DNA from 4 places in the Spongiibacter sp. UBA1325 genome. Region 1 is predicted to be linked to each of the others. Evidence: predicted binding sites of a transcription regulator. Region 1 holds the regulator's gene; each other region holds the start of a gene.
The links. The regulator sigma-54, encoded in region 1, starts transcription at its own class of promoters, with help from an activator protein. The targets are predictions, from matches to a motif close to TGGCACANNNNTTGCNNT.
Positions count from the first base shown of each region.

Region 2: a site for sigma-54 is predicted at 1,537-1,554, ahead of B3K78_RS05370 (alginate export family protein). Genes of this name have one in related genera too.
Region 3: a site for sigma-54 is predicted at 1,382-1,399, ahead of glnL (nitrogen regulation protein NR(II)). Genes of this name have one in related genera too.
Region 4: a site for sigma-54 is predicted at 1,618-1,635, ahead of B3K78_RS02180 (ammonium transporter). Genes of this name have one in related genera too.

Region 1 is NZ_DBTD01000001.1:27,907-31,025, forward strand. It holds gene ptsN (PTS IIA-like nitrogen regulatory protein PtsN) at 1-383, opposite strand, end outside; gene hpf (ribosome hibernation-promoting factor, HPF/YfiA family) at 413-700, opposite strand; gene B3K78_RS00155 (RNA polymerase factor sigma-54) at 770-2,263, opposite strand; gene lptB (LPS export ABC transporter ATP-binding protein) at 2,407-3,119, opposite strand, start outside.
Region 2 is NZ_DBTD01000005.1:55,015-58,133, forward strand. It holds gene mpl (UDP-N-acetylmuramate:L-alanyl-gamma-D-glutamyl-meso-diaminopimelate ligase) at 1-37, opposite strand, end outside; gene B3K78_RS05370 (alginate export family protein) at 192-1,391, opposite strand; gene B3K78_RS05375 (bifunctional protein-serine/threonine kinase/phosphatase) at 1,793-3,119, opposite strand, start outside.
Region 3 is NZ_DBTD01000011.1:60,813-63,931, reverse strand. It holds gene ntrC (nitrogen regulation protein NR(I)) at 1-278, opposite strand, end outside; gene glnL (nitrogen regulation protein NR(II)) at 275-1,348, opposite strand; gene B3K78_RS16105 (DUF4124 domain-containing protein) at 1,567-2,067, opposite strand; gene glnA (glutamate--ammonia ligase) at 2,185-3,119, opposite strand, start outside.
Region 4 is NZ_DBTD01000003.1:161,915-165,033, reverse strand. It holds gene B3K78_RS02185 (glutaredoxin family protein) at 1-29, opposite strand, end outside; gene B3K78_RS02180 (ammonium transporter) at 86-1,387, opposite strand; gene B3K78_RS02175 (IclR family transcriptional regulator) at 1,762-2,688, shown strand; gene rlmB (23S rRNA (guanosine(2251)-2'-O)-methyltransferase RlmB) at 2,685-3,119, shown strand, end outside.

The DNA.
Region 1 (3,119 bases):
GCGTCATCGTTGAAGGCGTTGGCCAAGCTTGCCAACACTTTAATGTGTTCGTCGTGTGCTTCGGCAGGGACGATCAACGCAAACACTAAGTCCACGGGTTGGTCGTCTATCGCTTCGAAGTCGATAGGCTCGGCAAGTTTAAGCAGCATGCCGGTAATTTCGGTGCACTGCTGGCTGCGACAGTGGGGAATCGCAACCCCGTGCCCGATACCGGTGCTTCCGAGTCGCTCGCGGGCGAGCAGTTCGTTGAACAGTTCGTCGGCGTTGAATTGCGCATTATCCTCACTGACAAAAATAGAAATTTGTTCCAGTAGGCGTTTCTTGCTGCCCACAGACGTACCGCAGTGGGTACGTCCGGGGCTGAGTATTGAATCAAGGGTCATGTTTACGTTTCCGGAACATCCCCGGGCCTTTAGTGGCCCAGGTTTTTCTCCTTGTGTTTAATAAGCTGGCGATCGAGCTTGTCGGTGAGGCTGTCGATGGCCGCGTACATATCCTCTGATTCACAGGTGGCGAACAGATCGGCGCCGGCCACATGTACGGTGGCTTCAGCTTTTTGAACCAGCTTTTCTACTGACAAGGTAACGTCGGTATTGGTGATATTGTCGAAGTGCCGTTGCAGCTTGGCGAGTTTGTTGTTGACGTAATCGCGAAGTGCCGGGGTAACTTCAACATGGTGACCACTGACGGTTATTTGCATATCTTGCTCCTTCATCGCTGAGAACATCCGGCGCCTCCCGGCGCGTTGTTTGGGCCTTTTGGGGCCTTATTAGACCAGTCTTTTCCGTTCGTTAGAGGGCGGAATGACTAGTGATTCCCTGTACTTTGCAATGGTTCGCCGGGCAACTTTGATGCCTTGCTCGGCCAACAGTTGGGTGATTTTGCTGTCGCTTAGCGGTTTTTTGGGATTTTCTGCGGCAATTAATTTTTTGATTAGTGCACGAATCGCCGTGGAGGAGCATTCTCCTCCGGTATCGGTCGAGACGTGGCTGGAGAAAAAATATTTGAGTTCGTAGATGCCTCTCGGGGTATGCATATATTTTTGCGTGGTAACCCGTGAGATCGTCGATTCATGCATGCTCACCGCATCGGCGATGTCGTGGAGCACTAGCGGTTTCATCGCTTCGTCGCCGTACTCCAGGAACCCGCGCTGATACTCAACAATTTTGGTGGCGACTTTCATCAGTGTTTCGTTGCGGCTCTGCAGACTTTTAATGAACCAGCGCGCTTCCTGTAGGTTGTCGCGAATATAGTCTTTGTCGCTGCTGGTGCCGCTGTCTTTGGCGAGCGATGCGTAGTGGCTGTTAATTTGTATTTTCGGGGCAATGTCCGGGTTTAACTCAACCAGCCAGCGGCCTTCTTTTTTGCTGACGAATACGTCTGGTACCACATACTCTGTTTCGTCGTTGCCCACGCAGTCACCAGGAGTGGGGTTCAGCGTTTGAATGAGTGCCAGGGTGTCGCGCAGTTGGTCTTCTTTTAGCCGGCAGCGACGCATGATTTGGTTGTAATCACGGTTGCCGAGCTGCGGCATGTGCTGCTCGACAATCTGCAGCGCTTCAGCCAGGTATGGGGTGTCTGGGGAGAGCTGCCGAAGTTGAATTAACAAGCATTCTTGAAGGTCCTGGCCGCCAACACCGGGGGGGTCAAACTGCTGGATGAGGTGAAGGACTGCATTCACTTCTTCTATTTCGATATTGTCGTCGTCGAAGGCGTCCACCAGCTCTTCGGGGCTGACGGTGAGCCGCCCCTTTTCATCGATCGCGTCGATGATGGCATCGGCGACGATGCGGTCAAGTTCTGAGAGCCGGCTGAGGTTGAGTTGCCAGCGCAGGTGGTCCTGGAGCGACTCTGAGCTGCCGTGGCGATAGTCATTGTTGTAGTCGTCGTCGGCGCTACCGGCCGCGGAGGAGCTTGGTGCAGAGCTTTGGTAGACGTCTTCCCACTGGCTGTCTACCGGCAAATCTTCGGGGATGTCGCTGCGCTCGGCCCATTCACTGTCGGCGTCGTTGCTGGGCGCCTCCTCAGCAGAGGTCGTTTTGCTGTCAGCCTCATTGGCGTTACTTTCGCTCTGGCTGTTGCTGCTCTGGGGTTCCGGGCTGTCGCTGTCTTCCTCTACTTCCAGCAGGGGGTTGGAGTCCAGTGCCGACTGAATTTCCTGTTGAAGGTCGAGGGTGGAGAGCTGTAATAAACGAATCGCCTGTTGCAGCTGGGGCGTCATGGTCAGCTGCTGACCGACTTTTAGCTGGAGCGATTGTTTCATAGGCAATGACTTCTACTACAACCATACCTGAGGGATTAAATGCCGTTATGTAGTCATAAACGACGATGCTTCAGGGTCAGTGTAGTCCCGCAGCCGCACCGCTGCAATAGGCGTTTAAAGCAATTGCTGTGCCGATTTTTTGATCAAAGGGTAAATGTGTCGCCGAGGTAGATGTCCCGCACGATTTGGTTGTTGAGTACGGCCTCGGCATTGCCCTCAGCAACGATGCGACCTTCGCCAACTATGTAGGCTTTTTCGCAGATATCGAGGGTTTCTCGCACATTGTGGTCGGTAATCAGGACGCCGATGCCGCGCGCCTGCAGGTGGCGAATAATTTGCTGAATATCGTTCACCGATATGGGGTCTACCCCGGCAAAGGGCTCGTCGAGCAGAATAAAACTGGGCTCGGTGGCCAGTGCTCGCGCAATTTCTACTCTGCGCCGTTCCCCGCCCGAGAGCGCCATACCCGGCGATTGGCGAATATGGGCAATGTGAAATTCTTGTAGCAGTGCATCGAGCTTTTCTTTGCGTTGCTTGCGATTCAGGTCGCTGCGGGTCTCCAATATCGCCATGATGTTGTCAGCGACGCTCAGCTTCCGAAATATGGATGCTTCCTGAGGGAGGTAGCCGACGCCGTGTTTGGCCCGACCCTGGATGGAAAGTGGTGTCAGGTCTTTGTCGTCGAGCTGAATGCGGCCACGGTCGGCGTTGACGATGCCGACGATCATGTAAAAACAGGTTGTTTTCCCTGCCCCGTTGGGACCCAACAAGCCGACTATTTCACCGCTGTTAATACTCAGGGAGACGTCTTTGATTACCTCTCTGCCTTTGTAGGCTTTAGCGAGGTTGCTGGCTT
Region 2 (3,119 bases), on a different contig from region 1:
TAAAGGTTCCGCAGATACCAAGGATATGAATATGCATTGCTCGTGCTTCGACCGTCGAATTTAGCTGGGCATGGTATCACTGCACCCGAGTAAGCTCTACGGCTGGCTTGCGCCTACCATTAATACGCTCAAGCAATAAAAAACCGGCCAGAGGCCGGCTATGACATTGCGCAAAAGCGGGCGCAACAGGGTTAAAACGCCGCGCCCAACCAAAACCATAACTTATCGGTATCGGCTGCCAGCTCATCGGCTGAGTAGGCGGCGTACTTCACTCCCACCGAATAGTGTTTGGCAAATTTTCGGCTGTACACCGCGTTAACTTCACTGCCGTAGGCATCGGCACCCGCGGCGTCATCGTCGGCGCGGTAGTCGTGATAAATCAGCGCCCACTTCCCACCGGCAAGACTGCCGCCCAGCGAGGCGTAACGGTCAACTAAACCCCCGGCCGGTGTTTTGAGAAAAATATCGGCCCAGCCGTTGAATTTATGCAGCGTCGCCAGGGGCGTGGCAAAGCCGTAGCTGCCGTCGTCACTGCCCAGTACTTCGTAGCCAACCTTCGCGGTTAAACCCGCGGCGGCGACCCCGGCTTCAAGCAGCATATACTCCGCATCGGCATCGAGCAGCGGCGTGTCGGCCCGCTGGCGAGCGAACTCAGCGTGGTATAGCAGCTTTGCCTCAGCCAGGGGCTTCGCCCCCTTCACGCTCACACCAGTGGTATCGAGACGATCTTCGCCCGCCTCATTCAGTTCCAACAAATAGGAATAGGCCGTCACCGTGCCCACCGCACTGTTGAAACGCAGGTTTAACAAGTGATCTTTGGCCTGTTTATCCGCCTGTTCGGCAAAGATGCCATTGCGCTGCCCCAAGTAGGCGTAGCTCAGCGACAATGCATCGTTGGCTTTATAGTTAAGTGAGATGCCATCAAAGGTCTGGCGATCCTGACGCCAACCCACGTGCCCAACAAATCGATGGCCATCGTAGGTGATGACCTGTCGCCCTAATTTGGCCGTTAGCCCACCGTGCTGGTAGCGCAGAAAGGCCTGATCCAGCTCGGTTGTTTCCGGGTCGGCAATCACCGAGTACTGCCCGGCTTTATACCCGGCTGGCGGCGCACTGAACTCGCCCTCTCCCGCGACGATGCGGCTATCCTCAAACTCCAGTTGCGCGGAAAAACCCTGATAGGCGGCGGTCTGATATCCCAGCCGGCTACGCAGGGTAAGGGCACTGGCATCATCCAGGGCATTGTCCTGGCTCACCGCTTCATAACGCAGCCTAAAGTCACCGTACACCTTGCCGTTTGCCAACGCGTCGGCAAGGGAATCGGCAAATGAGGTGGCTGGCAAGGTTGCCGCCACGGCTCCTAGCAGTACGGCGTTTGCAATAACTCTCATGCAGTTCTCTCCTACACTATTTTTTATCGGCCGACACAATGCCGGCAGCACCACGACCATCAGGCCGAATTGAGAACGCCGTTTATCTCTAACACCTATTATTGTGGGCATTCGGTTTGGGCGACGTCGCCCATCGCAGGGATATTTAGCAAGCGGTATGCCAGCCGCGGAGAGATCAAAAAAATTAATTTATTTTTATAATTTTCAATACGTTAGAGAAAAATAACTCGCTCAAAAAACCTAAAAAGCCAGAGCCGCCCCAAAACACGACGACGCGCCTTTAGCGGCGCCTCATAACAAGACGACCGCGCCCTAAAATATTGCCTGTAAATGTGTGCAAACGACTGGTTTGGCGCACCACAATACTGCATGCCGCCACGCTGCCCAGCAAAAGCCCTTCGCTATCGGCTCAAGCTCCATAGCAGCGCCACGAGCAAGACGGCGCTGACGCCCTGCCAAAACCGCAGGGGGTTGCGGTGAACCAAGGGCTGAAATTCCCTGGCCTGATAGCTGGGGTTGGGGTGATGAAGATCGTGCATAAACTCTGCGATGTCGTGATACCGCAGGTCGGGGTTAATACTCAACGCACGCTTTAGCGCGCGATCCATCCAATACGGAATATGCGGGTTGTAATCACTGGCAGAGACGTACTGCAGGCGCGAGTAATCACCAGCGCTGCGGCACTGCTCCAACTTGCCCTCATAGGGCAGGGTTCCACTGAGCATTTCAAAGGCCACGACAGCCAGGGAAAACTGGTCAGCCCGCGCACTCGGCGGTTTGCGCAATACGTGCTCCGGCGCTGAATACTGCGCGGTACCCAGAATATGATCACGCTCTAACGGCACCGCGATCTCAGCTAAGCCAGCCACATGGCAGCTGCCAAAGTCGATAATGCGCACCCTGCCATCACCGTCCATCATTACATTGTCGGGCTTAATATCTTGGTGGAGGGTATCGCGCCGATGCATCGCCTGCAGGCCCTTGGCCAACTGACTGAGCACCGCCACTGCCTCACTCACGGCCGATCGGTCGCGCGCGGCCATCCACTGCGCCAGCGACTGACCGGGAATATATTCAGCAAGGTAGTACAAACAGCTTGGACGCTGGGGCGGCTCAACCACCGACACAACAGCCGGATGCTCCAGTCGCTTGGCGATCCAGCTCTCCAGCACAAAGCGCTCGATGTAGGCCGGGTCATCCAAGTACAGCAATGACGGCGTTTTCATCACTAACTGTCGCTGGTTGCGAGTATCCACAACCCGATACAACTGGCTGCGCGGGCTGGCGTGAAGCTCTTCTTCAATGCGCAAACCGTCGACCACCGCACCCGGCGGCAGCGGCGGCGGGAATGGCAAGGCACTCAGCTGCTGATAAACATCGTCGGCATCGGCCAGCGGCAGCGCCTCTACACGCAGCAGCTGACAGCTGAGGTTATCCTTGCTGCCCGCGGCCAATGCATCGTCGATCAACTGCTCGCAGGCGGGCTCCAGCGCACCGGACGCCTCGGCAAGGCGCTGGCGAATCTGCTCGTCAGGCAGCACGTCGTGAATACCGTCGGTAGAAAGTAAAAACAGGTCCCCACAGCAGATATCGACTGAGCGATAGTCGACATCGAGATTGACGTCCAGCCCCATTGCCCGGGTCAAATAGGCGTGTTCCGGAGAGATTCGCCGAGCGTGGTCGCGCGTTAGCTGCTCCAGCGCGCCGTCGCGAAGCCGGTATATGCGG
Region 3 (3,119 bases), on a different contig from region 1:
GCAACGGCGCTATCCAAATCTGAATGGGCGGTGGTAATAATCACCGGCAAACCGGGGTGGATGTCGCTGATGCGCGACAGCAGTTTTAGGCCATCGATACCCGGCATGCGGATGTCGCTGATCACCGCGTCGGGCACCCCCGACTCCAGCTGAGCAAGCAGGGCATCGCCATTTTCGAAGCTGCGGGTTTCAATGCCGGCCTGGTTGAGGGCTTTTTCGAGTACCCAGCGAATCGATTTGTCGTCGTCGGCAATCCATACGGTGTTGCTATAGCTCATCGGTTTTGCTCCACGGGTATAAACAGCGAAAACTCCGTGCGACCGGGTTCGCTGTGGCATTCAATAAGGCCTTGGTGATGGTTGAGAATGGACTGTGAGATCGACAGCCCAAGCCCAGAGCCGTCGGCGCGGCCGCTGATCATTGGCAGGAATATCGACGGAGCCAGGTCTTCGGGTATGCCCGGACCGTTATCGATAATGTCCACGCGGCACACCAGTCGGTGGCGGTGAGAGCCAATGGTAAATTGGCGCAGCGTTCTGCTGCGCAGGGTAATTTGTGCGCCGCCTTCAGGAGGGGATTGTTTCAGCGCCTGAAGGGCGTTGCGGACGATGTTGAGTACCGCCTGAATTAATTGCTCGCGATCGCCAATGATGTCCGGGATGCTGGGGTCGTAATCGCGGATGATGCTTAACTCGTCGCCTCCCTCAACTTCCACTAGCTGGCGCACGCGCTCCAGCACTTCATGGATATTGGTGGGCAGCTGGTTGGGCATCTTATTGGGCCCCAGCATATTGTCGACCAGGTTTCGCAGGCGGTCGGCCTCTTCGATAATGATGTTGGTGTAATCGTGCAGGCGCGGGTCGTCGAGTTCGCGTGCCAACAGCTGTGCCGCACCGCGCAAGCCGCCAAGCGGATTTTTCACTTCGTGGGCGATGCCGCGCAGCAGCGCTTTGCTGTTTTGCTGGGAAGATAGCAGGCCTTCTTCGCGACTGATGCGAAGTAGTCGATCCAGCGGCTGCAGCTCGATGATAAGAGACGTTCGCGGGTGTTCCACAATCGGCGTTACCGCGTAGTCCACCGTGATTTCGTCGCCGGAGCGCAGGGTTAATACTGTTTCCCGTTTAGTGAACGCCTCGCGGTTGTTGATGGCGTCCAACAGTTTCACAACGGTGTCTTCGTCTTCGTGAAAAAGGTGGGTGATGGCCTCGCCGTGGATGCGCTGGTCGGACACCGCCAGCAGTGACTCTGCCGCCGGGTTGATATAACTCACGGTGAGGTTGGGCTCGACCAGTAGGATCGCCGTTTTCAGGTTGTCGAGTATGTGGTGGTGCAAATTCGCTGGGGGCATGGGCTCGCCACTGTCTTCATTATGGTTCATTGCAAAGCAATAATTAGGCCAGTGCCCCGGAATGGGGGCGTTGTTATTGAGTGAGCGCCAATTGGGCGTTGTATATGGCGTGGCGCGGTGGTGCGTCGCTGGGGCTGGCCCCGCGATGGCGCGCAAGGCCGCCGCTATTGTCTTAGTGTGCACCAATATGGTGCTTGGTGTATAGCTTGGCTGGAGGGTCAGTTGTTTGGCCAGTGGGCCACGACTGAAACAGTGTCTCGACTCAGCTTTTCCCCGTTTGGGCCGAGGACTTCTGCGCTGATTTGGTGCCGGCCGCGGTTCAGGCGCTCAATGCGTGCAGAGGTGGCGCTTCCCCGGCTAAGGGTTTTGCCATTGACGGCGATGCGCAGGCTTTCGTCGCCGCGCAGGGGGCGCTGGAGCTTTACATTAACGGTGGTGGGAATGCGGCCATTGGGGAATACCTGGCCGTCGCGCGGCTGGATGATTTGTACCTTGATTGAGGCCGGTACGGGGGTGGCATGGCGGTCCAGCTTGGTCGGTGGTGGCGGCGACACAGCCGGCGTGGTGTTTACCGGGGGTAGATCGACCGGGCTGCCGCCGTCGCGGGGAGAGTCACTGTAAACGGTGCGACCCTGTTCGTCGGTATGACGATAGATTTCTGCATGCAGTGGGCTGCAGAGTACGCTCGCTACGCAAATAAGGCTCAGCAGACGATACATAAAAAGCCCTCGCTATCACTTTTCTGTAGTGTGCGACGAGTTGATAGGCGCGGCAAGGTTTAAAAAATGACAGGCAAAAAAAAGCCCGCCGAAGCGGGCTTTTTCGCACAAGGCGTATTAAACGCTGTAGTACATGTCGAACTCAACAGGGTGAGTTGTCATGTTCAGGCGCTCGATTTCCTCAGACTTCAGCTGGATGTAAGCATCGATCATGTCGTCGTCGAATACGCCGCCAGCGGTCAAGAAGGCGCGGTCTGCATCCAGTGCTTGCAGCGCTTGCTCAAGGCTAGACGCAACAGTCGGGATTTCAGCCGCTTCTTCTGCAGGCAGGTCGTACAGATCTTTGTCTGCCGCATCGCCAGGGTGGATCTTGTTCTGGATACCGTCAAGGCCAGCCATCAGCAGGGCCGCGAATGCCAGGTAGGGGTTCGCAGAGGGATCTGGGAAGCGAACTTCTACGCGGCGTGCTTTCGGGTTAGTGATGAATGGAATACGGATAGACGCTGAGCGGTTACGTGCTGAGTAAGCCAGCATAACCGGTGCTTCAAAGCCGGGAACCAGGCGCTTGTACGAGTTAGTAGACGCGTTGGCAAAGGCGTTGATCGCGCGAGCGTGCTTGATGATACCACCAATGTAGTACAGTGCTGTTTCAGACAGGCCGCCGTAAGCGTCGCCAGTAAACAGGTTTTGGCCGTCTTTGCTCAGTGACATGTGCACGTGCATACCGCTACCGTTGTCGCCGACAACTGGCTTGGGCATGAAAGTAGCGGTCTTGCCGTAGGCGTGAGCGACGTTGTGTACGCAGTACTTAAGTACCTGTACTTCGTCAGCTTTTTTCACAGCAGAGTTAGGGCCAACACCGATTTCACACTGACCAGCAGTACCTACTTCGTGGTGGTGTACTTCAACTTCCAGACCCATGTCGGTCATTGCGTTACACATTGCTGCGCGCAGGTCGTGCAGGCTGTCGACGGGTGGTACGGGGAAGTAACCGCCTTTAACGCCAGGACGGTGACCGGTGTTGCCTTCTTCGAAGCTGTTGCCAGAAACCC
Region 4 (3,119 bases), on a different contig from region 1:
GAGGTGCCATACAGAGTTAATTCACGCATACTTGGTCCAAAAAAAAGCCCGGCAACTGCCGGGCTCCAGGTCAGGTGTTAGGCCATTATAAGTCGTATCCGACTTCGTTGTGGCCAGTAATGTCCAAACCTTCCGATTCCTCATCAGCGGTAACGCGCAGACCAATCAACTTATCGACCAGTTTAAACAGCGCAAAACTCACTACCGCGGTATAGGCAAAGGTCGACCCGATACCAATAAGCTGCACTTTCAGCTGCTCAACAATTGTCACGCCCTCGGCCAAGCCTTGACCACTGAAAATCCCCAGCTCACTGCTGGCAAAAATACCGGCGAGGAAGGTACCGAGAATACCGCCAACACCGTGCACGGGGAATACATCCAGTGAGTCATCAATTTTCAACACTTGCTTGATCCACAGCGTGCAATAGAAACAAATAACGCCTGCGCACAAACCAATCACCACCGCACCCGCTGGACCAACATACCCCGATGCTGGTGTGATGGTACCAAGCCCGGCCACCATACCGGTCACAGCGCCCAGCGCACTGGGTTTACCGTAACGCCACCATTCGACCAGTGACCAAGTGAGGCAGCCGGTTGCCGCTGACAGGTGGGTCACCAGCATTGCCATACCGGCGTCGCCATTGGCCGCCAGCGCGCTACCGGCATTGAAGCCAAACCAACCCACCCAGAGCATTCCCGCGCCGGTGAATGTCATCGTTAAGTTGTGGGGCGGTAAAGCAACATTGCCAAAGCCATTACGCGGCCCCATTACCATCGCCGCTACCAGCGCGGCCACGCCGGCGGTAATGTGCACAACCGTGCCCCCGGCAAAGTCGAGCAGCCCCATTTGGCCGAGCCAGCCACCACCCCATACCCAGTGGGTAATGGGCGCGTAAACGGCCAGCAGCCACAGTGCCGAAAACAGCATCACGGCAGAAAAGCGAATACGCTCAGCAAAACCGCCCACGATGAGTGCCGGTGTAATAATGGCGAATGTCATTTGGAACATTACAAACACCGTCTCGGGGATATCTCCCACCAAGCTGTCTTCCCCTACTCCGGCCAGAAGAACACGGCTGAGACCGCCGACAAAGTCGTTGCCATCAGAGAACGCCATGCTGTAGGCCACGGCAAACCACAACAGCGAGGCCACACAGGTGATACTAAAGCACTGCATCAGCACACTGAGGATGTTCTTACTGCGGACAAGACCGCCATAGAACAGTGCCAGCCCGGGTAAGGTCATGAAGAGAACCAATGCCGTGGACGTTAAAATCCACGCCGTATTCGCGCCATCGGCTTCTGCAGCGAGGCTGCTTTGCGGCAGCAATGCTGCCAATGCAACAAAAATGGGCAGAGCCGCCCGAACGACAGGAATTTTCATTTACTTTTCTCCAAACTTGCGCAACAAAACGCACTATTTATAAGCACAACCCAGCGAGGCAGCACCGTTAAGGTGCATGTTGACGCTAATTCGCAATGACATCGAATTAGCCCTCCCTCACCAGAAAGATATTTTTCATTTAATTTCAAATAGTTATCAATTTTCGGCAGCGACCGCGCAGTATTGCCCGCGCCGTTAATTACTACCGAAAGAGACCGCTGCCCCGCTTAAAAGCAATATCCATGCCCAAAATGGGGCGAGCGCACCATTTTCTTGCAAATTCGTTTTCAGTGACGGAGCGCGTGATAGGCCGAGGCATTCAAGCCCAGATAACGTAGAATAGGCCGCCAACAACGATAACAAGGAAGAACAGTGTGTTTTCCAAACCAACTGCCAGAGTCTTAGCGATTTTGGACTTGTTTATGAGCCACCCCAGCAAAGCCTACGGCTTAACCGAGCTGACGCGCATACTGGGCCTGAACAAGGCCACCTGCCACGCCATATTGAGCACCATGGCCCGCTACGGCTTTCTCGCCCAGGACAGTCGCAGTAAAGCCTATCGCTTGGGGCCAAGCATCGCCGCCGCCGGCATGTCAGCCTTTGCCCAGTTTCCCGTGCTTGAAGTGGCTCGCCCGCGACTGGAGGCGCTCAGTAAAGAGCTGCAGCTGGGCTGCGGCCTGATGGGACGAAGCGGCGACCAGCTCGTGCTGCTCACTAATTACGGCATCCCAGAGCGCCTGGAATTCCCTTTCCACCAAGGCCTGCGTCTGCCCAATGCCGCGCCATTAGGGGCCGCTTTTATCGCCTGGTCGTCACCGAACAAGCTGCAACAATGGTTAGATAGCGCTCAGGCACATTTGCCCGAGTGGGATGAAAACCTAGATAAACGACTGCGAATTTCCGTTATTGGCATACGTGCTCGCGGTTTTGAGGTGACCTTGATTAGCGAGGCAGAGGCCGCGCTGGAGCGGGAATTAGCCAAACCGAAAGAAAACTGGAGCCTTGAGGAAGTCGCTGAGCACGTGCAGCACTACCGGGAGTCGCTGTGCCGCAGCCACTACCACCTTGACCGTATTGAAGAGGGCCGCCAGTACCAGGTCGCCAATATTGCTGTGCCTATCTTCGCCAGTGGTGAAGAGCCGGAACTGGTGATTTCAGCGGGCAGTATTCGCCGCCCCGTGTCAGCGCAGGATATCCTTGCCATCGCCGACCGCCTAAAACTCGCGGCTAAAGAAATCAGCGAAGCCGCCACCGCAACCTTGAGCTACCCCCAGCCTGACCAGGATCCGCCGACCGCATGACCGAAGATCGCCAGCAATACCTCAAGAAAAAGCAATTTTTCCAACAGCTGCTCACTATTTACGGCCGTAAGCCGGTGCTCGAGGCGCTACAAAACCCACAAGTTCGCATTTATAAACTGCACTTGGCGGACAGCAATCGACGCGACGGCATCGTCAAAGAAATCGTAGACGCGGCGGAGCGCGAAGGGATTGAGGTCGCCTGGCACGAGCGCCGTGCCCTATCGCGGATATCGAAAAATGGCAAACAAGACCAGGGGGTTGCTGCGGACCTGCAGCTGAAGGCGTATCGGCCCTGTAGCGACATACCGGCAAGTCGCGACACCACTACTCGGCGTATCTATATCGCGCTCGATGGCGTTAACAACCCTCAAAACCTGGGCATGATTATTCGTTCGGTGGCGGCAAGTGGTATCGATGGCTTAATACTGCCC